One region of the Ezakiella massiliensis genome, then DNA from elsewhere that is predicted to be linked to it. Evidence: riboswitches for the same ligand, from Rfam matches in the RefSeq annotation. Region 1 holds a riboswitch; the other holds the start of a gene.
What was found. A riboswitch is a leader RNA that binds a small molecule or an ion and turns the genes downstream of it on or off. The one in region 1 is predicted to bind cobalamin.
Positions count from the first base shown of each region.

Region 2: another riboswitch for cobalamin. It lies ahead of AC6FXG_RS05420 (ABC transporter substrate-binding protein); the one in region 1 lies ahead of AC6FXG_RS07165 (ABC transporter substrate-binding protein).

Region 1 covers NZ_JCBCEO010000005.1:15,390-23,507, forward strand. The annotation lists gene AC6FXG_RS07150 (Maf family protein) at 202-771, opposite strand; gene AC6FXG_RS07155 (ABC transporter ATP-binding protein) at 952-1,707, opposite strand; gene AC6FXG_RS07160 (FecCD family ABC transporter permease) at 1,707-2,741, opposite strand; gene AC6FXG_RS07165 (ABC transporter substrate-binding protein) at 2,731-3,795, opposite strand; cobalamin riboswitch at 3,851-4,004, opposite strand; gene AC6FXG_RS07170 (HAD family hydrolase) at 4,505-5,125, opposite strand; gene AC6FXG_RS07175 (pyridoxamine 5'-phosphate oxidase family protein) at 5,126-5,530, opposite strand; gene AC6FXG_RS07180 (stalk domain-containing protein) at 5,704-6,432, opposite strand; gene AC6FXG_RS07185 (AlwI family type II restriction endonuclease) at 6,664-8,118, opposite strand, start outside.
Region 2 covers NZ_JCBCEO010000003.1:101,918-110,035, reverse strand. The annotation lists gene AC6FXG_RS05430 (ABC transporter permease) at 1-112, opposite strand, end outside; gene AC6FXG_RS05425 (ABC transporter permease) at 114-1,091, opposite strand; gene AC6FXG_RS05420 (ABC transporter substrate-binding protein) at 1,093-2,805, opposite strand; cobalamin riboswitch at 2,945-3,126, opposite strand; gene AC6FXG_RS05415 (formate/nitrite transporter family protein) at 3,262-3,828, opposite strand; gene AC6FXG_RS05410 (DUF3847 domain-containing protein) at 4,069-4,359, opposite strand; gene AC6FXG_RS05405 (helix-turn-helix transcriptional regulator) at 4,535-4,726, opposite strand; gene AC6FXG_RS05400 (hypothetical protein) at 4,732-5,058, opposite strand; gene AC6FXG_RS05395 (hypothetical protein) at 5,243-5,413, opposite strand; gene AC6FXG_RS05390 (helix-turn-helix domain-containing protein) at 5,663-6,766, opposite strand; gene AC6FXG_RS05385 (ABC transporter permease) at 6,780-7,547, opposite strand; gene AC6FXG_RS05380 (ABC transporter ATP-binding protein) at 7,544-8,118, opposite strand, start outside.

The DNA of each region.
Region 1 (8,118 bases):
TTTATCTTCTCAATATTTTTCTCTCATGATTTGCAAAGTAAAATTTAATAATTAAATCTAACGGCCACAATGCTTTTGTTATTCTCATAATTTCGTAGGAAAATTTGATGAGAAAGGCGCAGTACAGAATTTTTGCGAATGAGGTGTACAGATGGTACTCCGCAATGAGCAAACAATTCGAAACAAGCCTTTATCGCAAATTTAACACGAAATTATTCGTATTGCGGCTATTGGCAAACCCATAATGTTGTAATAATCTCCGCTTATCTCTTGGATAAAATACGCCCCCCTATCCTGTATCCCGTACGCCCCCGCCTTGCCTGTGGAATAACCATCCCTCACATAGGCTTTGGCAAAGGCCAGATAATTATCATCCATGGGGATAAAACGAACTGTGGATGTAACCGTTTTGTTAATTATATCATATTTACCTATAATAGCAAAACCCGTTAAGACTTCATGGCTTTTACCTGCTAGAGATTTTAGCATTTCAAGAGCATCCTCATCATCCTTGGGCTTGCCCAGCGGCTTATCTGCAAAGACCATAGTGTCGGCCGCCAAAATAATCTCTTCGTCGCCAACTTTTTCTTGAATAGCCTTGGCCTTTGCCAAAGCCAAAGCCTTCAAGCACTCTTCACGTTCATTTTTGTCCGCCAAATCATATTTATTTCTAATAATATCCTCGTCAATGTCCGGCGCCATTGTCACAAAATTAATGGCAAACATTTCAAGAATTTCCTTTCGCCTGGGCGAAGATGATGCTAAAATCATAAAGCCTCCTAAATATTTTTTATTTATTATGCTTTATTATATCACAATTATATCAAAAAAAAAAATAAGTCCAGTCAAATGAGCAAAACATTATCTAGTGCGGATTAATATCAGCATATCTTAAGTGCCTTTCCTAATCAATTTAAATTAAGCACAAATAAAAACACGCTCTGAAGCGTGTTATATCTTCCATATAATATTTTTTATTCCGTCATCTGTTGTTGTGACTTGCGATTTTACTCCATAGAGCTTGTAGATCATCTCGTCGGTAATTATTTCCTCAGGCGTGCCTTGGGCGATGAGCTGGGAGTTTTTTAAACAATAAAGGTAATCGCAAAACATGAGTGACAAATTTATATCGTGGAGGGCGGCGACTGCAGTTTTTTTCGAGTCTCTTACGAGTTTCAAAAGCTCCAGCTGGTATTTAATATCCAAATGATTTGTGGGTTCGTCCAAAATTAAAATTTCACTCTCCTGGCAAAAGGCGCGTGCAAGTTGGACTCTTTGGCGCTCCCCACCAGATAAGCTGGACAAGAACCTGTCTTCCTTGCCCTCCATGCCAACCATGTTAATGGCTGCTTGGACAATTTCCTTGTCGTGCTTGTTGTCCCTCTCCATAAATTTTTTGTGGGGGCTGCGACCAAGCATTACCATTTCATAAACCGTAAAATCGAAATTCATATCGTTTATCTGACTCATGACGGCGAGCTTTTTTGCACTATCCCTTACCTTTATGTCCTGCAAGTTTTTGCCATCAATAATAATATTTCCCGTATAATTTTTGTTGGCCCTGTAAATACACCTTAGGATTGTCGACTTGCCCGACCCGTTTGGCCCGATAATTGCGACAAACTTTTTATCTTCAATTTTCAAATTTATATCTTTTATAAGGGTTTTGCCATTAATTCTATAAGAAAGATTCTCTGTAATAATCATTAATTCCTCCTAAAAGATTTTGTGATAATTAAATATATAAATAACGGTGCGCCTATGAGAGCTACAACAACTCCTGTGGGCAACTCTGTGGATGGAATGAGGACGCGCGAAGCTATGTCCGCCCAGATTAAAAGGATGGAACCCAAGATTGCAGACAAAAACACCAGCTTTTTATGGCTGTTGCCCACAATAAATCTGGCTACGTGGGGGATGATGAGGCCAATAAAGCCTATAATCCCGCTTACATAGACTACAAAACCAATCATTATACTTATGATAAGTAGGTAGATGTGCCTTAGCTTGTTTAGGTTAACACCCATGGTGATGGCGATGTCGTCGCCCAAAAGTGCCAGGTCCAAATTCCTGTGCTGGGTGAAAAATACAAGCGTACAGAGGAAAATGATGGGGGCAATCCTTGTGAGGTTTTCCCACTTGGCCCCTGCCAAAGATCCCATGAGCCAAAAAGTTAGTTCACGCGAGGCCTCACGATTTGATGATAAAAATATTAAAACCGAGGACAGGGTGTTCATGGCAGTTGAAAGGGCAATACCCGAAAGCAGGAGTTTGGATGTCGACGATTGCGAGCCGATGTTGGACAAAACTACAACCATAATTGCAATGGCAAATGCTCCAATAAAGGCACATACACCAATGGCATTTGATCCGAAAATCCTATTTATGCCAAGGGTAATGCCCAGGGTTGCTCCAAAAGTTGCGCCCGAACTTATGCCGAGCACATAGGGGTCTGCAAGAGGGTTTTTAACTACAGCCTGCATTACAAGACCCGACACGCCAAGGCTCATACCAACAACAAGGGCAAGGATAAGTCTGGGCAGACGTATAAGGTAAATGATGTCAAAATCTTGTGGGCGAATTCCACTAACATCAACGCCAAAACCGATCTTGGACAAGATAATTTTTAAAACATGGTTAAAATTGATTTTGGCATAGCCAATATTTACGCCCAAGATAATAGAAATGGCTAATACTACAAGTAATATTAGCATTAGCCATCTAAATTTTTTATCTTTCATTATAAAGTCCGTTTACGATAGTGTCGATACCATCGGCTGTTCTAACGCCAGATGAATATACTTCACTAAGCATAATTGGATAAACGCGGCCATTTTTTACAGCGTCCAAGGATTGCAATTGTGGGTTATTTAAAATCTTTTCTTTTTCGCCATCCCTAAGCTTTTCATCTCCAAAGTAAACTGTAAAAATAACTTCTGGATTATGTTCGATCAATTCTTCCAGACCAAACTTACCATTCTTATCAAAAACCAATTTAGCTCCAGCCAAGCTTGCAATGTTTCCTCCGATTGAATCCTCACCGTAATTTCTGAATTGGTTGTCGCCTTCAATTTCTAAAATAACAGCAGTAACTGGCTCTCTGGACTCTGAAAGTTTTTGACCTTCAGCAATCTTCTTTTCCATTTCAGAAATCAAAGTCTCTGCTTCTTCGTTTTTGTTAAAAATTTTGCCAAGGGTTCTGATGTCTTGGTATTCATATTCCAATTTGTCTGGCTTCATGATGCCACTGTTTAAATTAATATAGGTCTTAACACCCCTGTCATGCCAAAACTTAACATCGCCAAGAGTTTTATCACGGAAATAACTGGACCATGAAATAATCATATCAGGAGCCATATCAAGAACGGCCTCCTTTGACGGGGCTTTTTCAAAATACTGAACCTTATCAAATTGGTCCTTCCACTCATCCTTTACAGGTACGTCTAGCATTGCGTTTGCAATAACCCTATCGCCAAGGCCAAGGGCAAGCATATTTTCAATTGCAGATTGGTAAACACACAAGACCTTTTCAGGTGCCTTGTCAAAAGTAAGTTCGATTTTTTCTCCATCAGCACTGTAAGTCTCAACAGTTACTGGGTAGTAATCGTCTTTGGCCTCAGTCTTTTCTTCGGCTTTTTCATCTTTCTTTTCTTCAGCTTTTTCGTCTTGCTTTTCTACCTTTTCTTCTTGCTTAGGCTCTTCAACCTTTTTTTCGTCAACCTTGCTGCAAGCTGCAAATGAAAAAACAAGGGCAAGAGCAAGCAAGAGTGCGAAAATTCTTCTCAAATTTGTCATAAAAAAATCCTCCTTAAAAATATAGAGGAAGTTAAAATAAACTTCTCTATCTTTCGTAAAGAAATTACATGTGAAAGGTATCCTGACTCTTTGCCTCGAACAAATACATCCCTTCCCGTCAAGTGAGATGCACCCTCGGCTTTTACAGTGGCGAAGACCGTGTGGCTTAAACCAACTTCCCTTTTGCTCACACATTAAATTGTTTACAGGGAGATTATAGCACAAAATTTCTCAAAGAACAAACAACAAATGAGCACATATTTAATTTATAATGTATAACTTTTAGGGCAAAATTTTTCGGTCCACATTCTCCTCAGACTCTTGCAACCAATCAAACAAAATTTTTTGTCCGAAATTCTCCTCAGACTCTTGTCCTCAATCGTTCTTCCCTTCGGTCTAACGATTGAACAAGAGGTTGCGTGAGTCAACGCTTGCCAATCATCTTCACGCTTTCGCGTTCGATTCTTGGGCGTGGCTGCAATCGGACGCTACAGAAATTTTGTTTTCTTGGACAAGAGGTTGCGTGAGTCACTGCATACCAATCGGTCAATTTCTTGGCGACCATTTCAGGATCGCCGCTACGGGAAATTGACCTCTTGGGCAGGGCTTCGTAATTTCGATGAGATTCGACGCGAAAAATTTAATCGGTCATGTAGCGTCTACCTTTATGGTAGACAAACCGATTAAATTTCACGAGAATATCGCGATTTTAACCGCAAATTTTGAGAATATCTTTTGGCTCTTTAAATGAAATAGCCTTTTCCTGTAGATATTCCGTGGTCCCCCATTCCGCAATCCCATAACTTATCCCCGCGTCAATGGCGGCCATATGGTCGGTCACAGCATTGCCAATATAAATGGTCTCTGCCGGATTTAGTCTATGCTTTTTCATATACCAGACCAGCATGTCGCCAGAGGGTTTGGGATTAGCCACATGGTCCCTGCAGGCGTAGTCGTCAAAGTACTCGCCCAGACCATTGTGGGCCAGGGCGTACTCGCACTCGTCGATGTCGCGATTAGACGCCATTCCCATAAAATTAACTTTAGTTTTTATTTGGTCCAAGACCTCCTTCATGCCAGGAAAAAATTTCAAACTCCCACTCAAATCGTGGAAGTGCCTGTAAAGCTCGGCCATATTTTCATCATTGGTTTCTAGCCCTAAGGCCTTCAAAGTCTCCAACGAAGGATTGTGAAAGGCAAAGTCTCTCTCCTCCCCCTCCAAATGGCGACCAATTTTATCCATGGCCAGGCGGTCAAAAGCCTCTATAGTCTGCGAACGGGAATCCAAAAGAGTCCCGTCCACATCAAAAATAATATTTTTAAATTTCATTTAAAACTCAATCACAATCTGGTCTTTGCCGTGTTCCATCAAATTTAAAGTCGCGTCTTTGAAATAGAAAACAGCTGTGTCCTCGTCATCTGCAGCGTACTTGCCCTTGCAAAGTTCCACATTGTCGTCTACGAGTTTAGCACGCGCTTCGCGGCGGTCGTCCTCGATGAGCTCACCGTAAATCCTAAAATAGCCCTGACCAGTAGCCCTTGCAATAGCCACATAAGGATTGGCCTTGAGCTCAGAGTAAACATTCTTGTGCTTCTTGGTCACCAAATAAATCTTTCCTTCAAATTCTGTATGCACATCAAAAGGCCTTACATTTGGCTTGCCGTCAACGGATGTTGCAAGATAAAAAACATCAACGCTGCCCAAAACCTCTAAAACTTTTTTAATATTATCCATAATAAACCTCCTAAAATTCTTCTTCGGTGACAATAATCAAAAACAAAGCCACCACATTCATTCTACAACAAAAGGCAAGTAAAGTAAACAAAAAGCAGAGGCCGGGGCCTCCGCTTAATTTTTAATTTTATTTGCCCAAGGGCTTTTAAAGAAAATTCTCTTGCTCGAGAATTTTATCTAACCATAATGTCTGTAAATGCTGAACTTGAATACATATCGCCAGTAGTAACTTCATATTTGATTTCAAGAAGTCTAACGCCACTTACATTTAGATTTACATCAACTGGAAGTTGGCCAGAGATTATATCATAGGACTGAATAATAGTTCCATCTGCAATAAAATCAAAACGAATTGTACTTCCCTCTTGATCGGCACCCAATTTACCAGTTAGGTTTGTGTATTTTCCGTCAAGATTAAAATTAGTATGACCTTGCCTACCATAGTATGAATCATAATAAACGCCATTGGTGTACTCTTTGCCAGCTAATGATAGGGACTTCCTATCCTTTGTTTTGTAAACAGTGGCCCTTTTCATACTAAATGGATCCATAACATCTGTTAAATATTGACCAGTGCTTGGAGCTGGAGTATTGTTTTGATTATCTGCAACTGGAGCTGCTGAACCATCACCGATAAAAATAGTCTTGGTTGCGTCGTCCCATTGAACATTCTTGCCCAAAGCTTCTGCAAGAGCACGGACTGGGAGATAAGTAGTACCTTCATAAGCAAATGGCTCAATCTTGTTGCCAGCCATATCATTGCCCATAATGACTTCCTTGCCGTCAACCACAAGCTTGATGCCCATGTAGTCAACTGTGATGTTCTTTCTAAAACTTGCAGCAAAAATTGCTGATGAAAGCAAAAGAACGCCTACAAAAATAAATACTAAACGCTTTTTCATAATATAAATCCTCCTATATATTATTATATATAAATTTTACCACAAGAGTCATGTAAAGTAAATATGAAAATCCCAAGAGAGGGGAAATTATCTTTATACTCATTAAAGTGATTGGCAGTTTTTTATTCAAGCACTTGGCATTTTTACACAAACAAAAAGCCCACGAAAAGTGGGCTTTGGTTTGAAAATTAAATTGGCGTTTTATTTTACTAGCGCTTGGTACAATTTCTATTACTCTGCCCTATACTCTTCAGTAGCTTCTTTTATCATTCCATCATGCCAATCTAAAGTTTCTAACGGCATTTCATAATACTTATCAAAAACATCGTATAAATAACTATACGTTATTTTATTCTCAATGATTTTTTTAAGACTACTGGTGTCCATTGAAATTATTTTCATACCTGTAATTGTTTCATCGTCTCTAGTATAAGGAATTATTTTTCTATATCTAAAATCAGAAATTACATTTTTATCCAAGTATGTGCTTACAAATAAACTATAATCAAAAGGGTTGTTATATCTAATCCTATAATCCCCTAGGTGTCTAGAGACCGGCTCCATTTCCATTCTCCTTTGATTAGATCCATCAGATAAAGTTGCTTCAAGTAATAAGGCGTGCTTTGGATAAGACTCGCAGGCTTCGTATTCATAAATTATATCAGCATAACCGCCTGCAGCGTGCGTTTTTGGTAGCAAATTTGCCTCTAACGAAAGCTTCATAAAATCTAGTATATTTCCCTGTCTCTCGCTTACTTTATACCATATAATACCTAATACATACTCAAAAATTGTTGGTATTGTCGCCTCATCTGTTACAAGTTCTTCTATTCTTTTATCATCGCGTTTTTCAAAACATTGGAGTAATTCTATGAGTATAGAATCATTGAACTGCTTGTCAATTAGTTTATTAAATCTGCGATATCTTTCATCTTTTATAAAAGTTGCTGCTTGTTGTGGTGTTTTAATTGTAATACCTAGCTCTTTACTTAAAGCTTCATAGACCTTGCTCATATCCACCTTAAAGGCTTTAGATATAGTTTCTAGATTTACATTTTTCTTGAGGTTTTTATCCTTTTTAAAGGCTTCTTTGTACAAGTCATCAATAATTTCTTTGAAATAATATTTTGGAAGGATATCCAATTTAATTATACGGTCTTCAAATATTAAGGTATCTGTTATATTAAAATACCTTCTATTTAAGTCAAAATAGTCATTTAAAGTTGCCATAGCTTTGAAAACATGTAAGTACTCGAAAAAAACTTCCTTTAACTCTAATTCATTTTTACAATTTTTAAATGGACAGTCTTCTTTAATAGAGTTTATACCTTCATTCCTAATTTTCCTAATGCTTGTGGTTTCAAACAATAAGTTTCTCCATAAAGTCCCGGGATATTGATTTATCTTTTTAGCTGCTACTAGCAATGACTCGGCATCCTCTCCACCCTCAAGAAATATATTTCTTAGATTCCTATACAAATCATAATATTGCTTATCATATTTTCTGCTTTTACGATTCATTCCTATTAGGCATATAAGATTTTCATCTACTTCAGAGGATAGAAATTTTTCCCTAGCTAATTTGTAATTATCCATTTGCATTAATCTTTTATAGATTATTTCTTCAGGTAAAATCTTTCCTTTTCTATATGATTTTATGTCTGAAATAACCTGTCTTGTACTAGA
Region 2 (8,118 bases), on a different contig from region 1:
GGTCGTGGGGATTATAGGGAGCTAGGATTGGAGCAAATATTGCAATGAGAATAAAAACTGTAACTATAAATGATCCAATTATAAAGTACTTGTTTATTTTTTCTCTTCTCATACTAGTTTCCATCCCCATATCTAGGATCAATTTTTTGGTTAAAGATATCTGAAATAAGGTTGCCAAAAACTACTCCTACTGCTGCAATTAAAAAGCATAATTGGGCAGTTGGAAAGTCTTTTTTACTAACAGCCTCAGTCATTAATAGGCCCATGCCCTTCCATCCAAAAATTGTCTCTATAATCATAGACCCACTTAATAAATATCCCATTTGGATAAAAAAAGAAGTTCCATAGGGAATTAGTGCATTTCTAAGTAGGTGCTTAAAAAGTACGGTCTTTTCGCCCATACCCTTAGACCTTGCAGTTAAAATATAGTCTTCTTTTCTAATTTGGGAAACGGAAGACTTCATTAACATAAAATTTGATGCCGTTCTAAATATTATTAGAATAATTAAAGGTAGGGCCATGTGGTGGATCATACTTTTTACTTTCTCAATACCAAACAAACCTGGACTTACCATGCCATTAATTGGAAATACTTTTAGCTTATAAGAAAATATAGTTAGAAGTATTAGTCCTAGGCAGTTAGATGGAATTGTGTTAGCAAGTAAAAATACTGGGGTGGAAACCTGGTCAAACTTTCCACCAGGTTTCCAACCAGCAAAGGTTCCTAAAACACAGCCTAAAATTCCACCTATAATCCAAGTTGGAATAGCAAGCATTAAGGTATTTTTACAGGCCCTAAGCACATTTTCAGTAACAGGCCTTTTGTTATAATAGGCTATACCAAAGTCTAGCTTAGCAATATTTTTTAAATATTTAATAAATTGAACATTGAGCTTGTCGTTAAGTCCATACTTTTCTACAATTCTTTCTAGCTCACTTGGATTATTTTCTAAGAGATAATAATACTCTTCTTGGCCTACTAGAGAAATAATAGGATCTCCAGGCATAAAGTGGATGAGCAAAAATGAAATTGTAACTATAACAAAAATTGTCGCCAGTGAAAATAGTATTTTTCTTATTGACTTGTTCATTTTACTTTTGATAAATGTCGTACCAAGTTCTTGGGTTAATTACTCCCCAACCTGGATAGTTATCCCAGCCTCCTATTTTATCTGTCCTATATGGGAAGTGACCTTCTTCCCAGCAAAGGGCTTGGGCAAAACAATCTTCTGCTGCCATGTGTTGTAATTTGTTCATATAGCCAGCATATTCTTCATTGGTCTTTGATACTTGCATCTTGTAAAATGTTTCTAAAAATTCTGGATCATCATAGGTTCCCCAAATCCAAGTTTTTTCTCCTTCAAATCTTGGTGCACCTACAAAGTACCTGAAGGCACTTGACCAGTTTGTCATTCCAGAAGTAGTGTAACCAATAGAAAGGTCGTACTTGCCTTCACTAACATTGGCTTCCCATACTTCACCATTTCTAAGTGAGTCTTCGTCAATATGGGTTTTAATTCCCAAATCTTTTAAAGATGCTCCTATAACTTCAGCAATTCTACTATAGGTTTCCTTGCCTTTTTTAGAATATTGCATAGTAATCATAACATCCATTGGAGATCCATCTGGAAGTTCTCTAAAGCCATCACCATCAACATCCTTGTAGCCAGCTTGGTCTAATAAATTTTTCGCCTCTTCAAGGTCTTGGTCTAAAATTCCTAGACTTTTGTCAAAACCCTTGTTTACAGGTGTAACTATTCCAATTCCTGGATGCTTGCCATAGTCGCCTGCAATTACTTGAGCCAATCTGTCATAGTCAAGTCCAGCCCTTACAGCCTTTCTAAAGTTAATATCGTCTCCTGGCTTTCTCTTCATACCATAAGTAAGTTGGTAATGGCCACCAAAGTCACTGGCTCCTGGGTCTATGTCGGGATTAGACTTTATTGTATCCATAATAGGTCCATCTATTGGATTTGCATAATTGAAAAATGCATCTATTTCACCATTGGCCATGGCCATCATTAGGGTGTCTTCTCCAGAATATGATTGAAGGACAACTTCTTCTACCATAAGGTCTCCACCATAATTGTTTTCTGGAACTGCCTTATAAACTGAAGTTTGTGAGTCTCTGTCTACAGCAACTAGCTTATAAGGTCCACAGCCAATAGCAGCATCTTCGCCATCATAAGTAGATGGGTCTTCTACCTTTTCCCAAATGTGTTTGGCAAATAAACAAGAGTTGTTAGATGCAGAAGCATTTAGCCAATAAAAAACATCAGGCTCTGAAAATTTAAGAGTGCATTCATGGTCGCCAGTAATTTCCCAGCTTTCAAGGTTTTTTAAGCCTCCTGACTCTCTAACATTTTTCATAAAGTCAAAGGTAAATAAAATGTCCTCTTCAGATACAGGAACTCCGTCATGCCAAATTGCTCCCTCTGGCCATTTAAAAACTAACTCTTTGCCATCGTCAGAAATTGTAAATTCTGTAAAAAAGAATGGTTGTATTTCGTTATTTTTATCAACATAGACAAAGTCACCTTGGGTAAAGTTGTTATAGTTAGTCCTACCAAAAGCATCTTTTTGTGAAACTGCAGAAAAAACATTGTTTTCAGCTGTAGTTCCAATTACTAATCTTTCTACCTTCTTTTTCTCTTCACTTGTTTTTGCAACTTTTTCTTCTGTGCTTGCAGGTTTTTGAACTGCTTCCTCTACTTTTCCTTCTGGCTCTGCATTTTTATTGCAGGCACTTAGACCTAAAACCAAGGCCAAGGCTAGAACAAGGAAAAACTTTAAATTCTTTTTCATTTTCTTCTCCTTAGAATTATTATTGAACTTTACTCTAAATCCTAAAAATAAAAAACCATTGTCTATAAGCCTAAAAATAGTAAGCTCAAAAAACAATGGTACAGTAACTGCTTTTTTACCTACTTTCGACGGAAATAGGGATAAATTCAAATGCCAAGCAGGTTTTCTGACTTGTGCCTACCATATATTTAGCCTTCTCAGTTTCCCAATGGCATAGTTAAATATACTAACACTTACAGCGACCGGATCGTTTAAGATTTTCACTTAATTCCCTTTAAGTAAATAAAAGCTTATTTACTCACTTAGCATCTTATTCAATTGTAATAATTATAGCACTTTGAAATGTTTTTTTCAATAAAAAAAGACTTGGACTTGCTATTTAAAAATTTATATTTTTATAAATTCTGTAATTTTTTAAAAAAGAAATTTTTACTTCATAAATCTATTTGAAAAGATCTATTCTCTTTCTAATAATCTAACACTTGGAACTAAAAGTCCGCCAACTGCATTTCCTAAAACTATAACTAAAATTCTCAAAAATCCATTTAGACTCCAAACTCCTGCCATGGCAAAGTAAAAAATATCTGCAATAGAGTGTTCAAAGCCTGCAAGGATAAAGACCATTACTGCAAAGATTATGCCTAAATATTTTCCAAGGTCCTGGGTGTTTGTCTTGTATTCTTCTACTCCAAAGACGACGAAGATGTTACACATTATTCCTAGGACAAATAAACTTAAATAAGTGTCGTTTAATTTTGTGTTTACTAAAGCCAAAGCCTTTTCTTGTAAAAATTCTCCATTTCTACTTAAAGATAAAAGAAAGGCTATTAGTACTGCTCCAAGGGCGTTTCCTATTAGGACCTTTAGTAGAAATTTTGTATAAGACTTTTTCTCATTATAAAAGAAATATCCGACCTTGCCTGTAAATAAGTTATCACTCTCTTTCTTTTTTTGTTGTTTTAGGTGGAGGCTTAATAGATTTTTATATCCTCTTTGTGAATGAGCGTTTTGAAATGATAGAATAGAAAAAGCCGACTACTGAATTAATTTTTGTTGTTTCAGTATGTCGGCTTAATTGTTTTGTTCATTTCAAATTTTAAAAGTCAAGGGCGAGCGTTAGCGAGTTTATTTACCCTTGACTTTTAAAAAGCGAATGGTTGTTGCTCCCTGCAAGGGTTTGGCTCTAAAGCCACGCAATCACCCTTTAAGGTGTATAATTGCGCCCTTAGAAAATCTAAGGGAGATTTGATTATTTTATTTTTCTTAATTTTCTATAATTATTTTTAGTGTTTCTTTAAATTCTTTTGTATTTGTTGCTTCTTCTAGTAGGATTTTTATTTCTTCATCTGTTAGTTCTTCTGAATTTTCTATAAGGCTTTCTAAGATTGCTCCTCTTGTTATTAGCCTATGAGTTCTTTCTTTTCTTCTTTTCACTATGTCTTGTTTTAATATCTTTTTTTCTTGATTTTTTAGTTGCCTTAATCTTTCTTCTGTATCGTCTATTTTATCTTTTATTTCTTTTGACTCTTGTCTTATTTGTTCTAGTTTTTTCATATATAACTCCTTTTTTGTAATAAAAAAAGACGATGAAGATATCATCTCTCCGTCTTATAATTTGTATCTTGAGTTGAATGTTTTGTTAAAAATATTCTATTATCATCTCATAAAATCTGATATAGAAAAAGTGCCTAAAATCATAGGCACTTTAAGAAAATTTGACTTAATATTTTTATTCATATATGAATAATTCATCTACAGTTGTTTCAAGAGCAAGAGCTAATTTAAAAGCAAGTTCAAGAGTTGGATCATACTTATTGTTTTCAATAGCATTAACAGTTTGTCTACTGACTCCGCATATATCAGCTAATTCTTGTTGAAGTAATCCTTTCTCTGTTCTAAATTCTTTGATGTGATTTTTCATTTCTCTTACCTGTATTTCCTCATGTTAATTAGGTATGAAATATTAAAAGCTATTGATATTATACCGACATAAAATATCGGGTTATCTTCAAAGCTTATACTTGAATTTTGTTCAAAGAAAATATTCCAAATTATATTTATAATTAAAAATATTATCCCTACTACTAATGCAGTTAATCCAGATTTTCTTACAATATATCCCTTTCTTTCATCTCCTTTTTTAATTAAGGTTACTATCATAATTAAGGTACATACTAGTGAAGCAACCAGAAATAACCATAGTAAACCTATACCAAACATTTGATTTGACTCAATAAATTTTATAAGATTCATACTGACCTCCTAATGTCAAATACTTTTGACATTAAATGATGACATTGTGTTTATATATGTAAAAGTCTTATATCATCATAGAAAGATTCACTTGTTTTCTTTCTTACAATAAAAAAACGACTAGATTTTTTATTTCTAATCGTTTTAAGTTCAAACCCAATGACTTTCTCTATTGCAAATTTTTTTATTTCTTTTTCTTGTTATTATATCTACTTCCACACCCTATGCCAAAAAGCATAGAACCGATTATCCATGCATACTCTGTTTTTCCTGTCTTATATGACATGTATATTGATAATATAAGTGTAATAAATGAGATTATTGCTAATATAAGCCATAAGTTCTTTTTGTTCATTTTATTCCTCCAAGATTTTTATCTTATCATTTCTAACTCCTAACTTTTGATATATTCATGATAAGGATACTACCAGTATTCATATATTTTTAACCATTCTTCATATTGCCAAAAATTCTCCTATTAGATCAACTCTAAATTTTCATGAAAAATTGACAGTTTGTTAAAGTTGTATAAACTTAAGTAAAAATCTATTACTTAGGAATGGACAAACAAAATTACAACCTTTTATCTGATTGTATTATTTAATTATAGAGAGTAAATCTCCTTAACCTTATCAACTAATGATTTTACCTTTCCTTCAGAAATAATTCCTTTAAAACTTTCATTATTCTCTATTGCATCTATATAAAAGCGAACAATCATATCGTCACTTCTATTTGGATTTGTAGATAATAATAAATTTTCATCAAGCCATTCTTCTATTTGATTAAAAAATTCATCGCCTCTTATCTTAAACGATTTTTCCTTACTCTCTATTAACAAATTGAGTAGTTTTTCCACATAATTACCAGCAAGTTTGAGATTATTATCGTCAATATAGTGCGTTGCCAAGGATAAATAGAAGTTTAAAACGATGGAAACATTTATCTGGGTAAGATTAAAAGTTTCTATTAAATCCTCCACTTTCTCTAATGTTTCAATCCAATCGTAATTATTCAAACTACTCTTCATCATAAGAAGGGTGATTAAATCGATTATGTTCTTATAAATCATTACTTGTAATTTTTGATCTACTTCATTTTCTTTCTTCGTTTTTAAATAAGCTGAAGCCACTAAACAATCTTTTGATATAGATAGCATGTCCGAAGATGGCAAAATATTTAATGCTTCTTCCGATTTTCCTAAACTAATTAAACAGGCTGCCCTCAAGCTCAATGATTGTTCTTTTTGTATAGGATCTTTAGAATGCTCGCACACTCTTCTTAGTATATTATTTGCGTATTCTAGATATTCTTCTTTTTTTACATCATCAGTTGTTAAATCACAATGGTTCAAAATAAACAAAGACATATAGTATAGTAGTTCAAAGCAAGAATAGTATTGTTTAATTTTAATTTTTATATCTTCTAGGATACTATCCATACCTGCATCCGAAACACGATCCTCTAAGTCTATATAAAATTTTTGTATTTGAGTTGGAGATAAGTCTGGGTCGTATCCTATTAATTCATCCACACTTATATTAAAGAAAGTGGCAAGTTTTGGTAGGAGTAAAATATCTGGATAGCTTTGACCTGTCTCCCATTTTGATACGGAAGCCTTTGTTACCATCATAAATTCTGCTAATTCTTCCTGAGTTATGCCTCTTTCTTTTCGCTTTTGAAGAATATTTTCTCCAATTTTTAGCATGATATTTTACCTCCTAACTGATTTGCTTTTTGTTTATTACAGCAATCGAAATTACTATACACAGTATAAGCAATATACTGCCCGTAATAATCGGTACATAATAGTCATAATATCCTATTCCTTTTATAAGGTTCACAGGCTTTCCTATCAATGCAATAGGCATGTATTTAACAATTTCATCTCGAATAGATAATATAAGTTGAATCACAATCCCAGCAGTCGTTAATATTAATGTACCTATAACATTTCCTGAAATCACTCCAGCTAATATCTCTAACGATATTAAAAATAATCCAAATATAAAAGGAAGCAAGGCTGCCATAAGTATATTTCTAATAGGAAATGAAATCCCGAAAAAGTACTTTGTGTAGAAATAAGTTAGTATAAATGAGCAAAAGTAAGCTAAAAACCACAAAATAAAATTATAAAAAATCTTTGATAGCACAACTTGATACCTTGGAAGTCCCTTAGATAACAAATTAATCAATGTTCCCTTTTGGAATTCATTAGCCATTTGAGTACTTAATATAATGGCTAATCCAAACATACCTATTTGACTAATGTTTTTAAAGAATTGTGTCCAAGAGTCAATTTCTGATGGTGGTGCTACGTTAATATCTATGTTTCCTGTAGCTATGGATTGAAGTATCATGGGAGTTAATTTCGCTGTCAAAGGACTTATTAACCCGATAAACAAAAATAAGATAAAGGTAGAAATCATTTTTTTAGTTCTTGCACCTTCAATAGCTTCTTTCTTTAATAAAGATAAAAATATCCTCATGCTTTCGTTACCTCCATAAAAATATTTTCTAATGTAGGCTCTTCTATTTTTATTTCTAGAGGAAATATGTTTAACTTATATAACTCATATAAAATATCAATATCTTTCAACTGATTTTCTTCGTCTGTTAAGTTTAGAGTATCTCCTTTTTCATTAGTTACCAAATTTGAAAATTTATCTAGTGACTTAAATACCTTTAGTTCTTCATTCGACTTAAACCTAATCTTAATTATGTTTTTCCTCTTTATATTTTTTAATTCATCTATTGAACCTTCTAGTACATTTTTCCCTTTATCAAGCACCACAACATGATCACAGATTGCTTCAACATCCGATAAAATATGTGTGGAAAAAATGACAGTAGTAGAGTCTTTTATTTTTAATATTATGTCTAGTATCTCTTTTCTTCCGAGTGGATCAAGAGCAGAAGTCGGTTCATCACACATTAATAGTTTTGGGCTATTTAACAACGCTTGGGCAATACCCAAGCGTTGTTTCATACCTCTAGAATAGCCGCTAATTCTTTTATTTACATCTCTTAATCCCACCAATTCTAAAAGTTCTTCGCTCT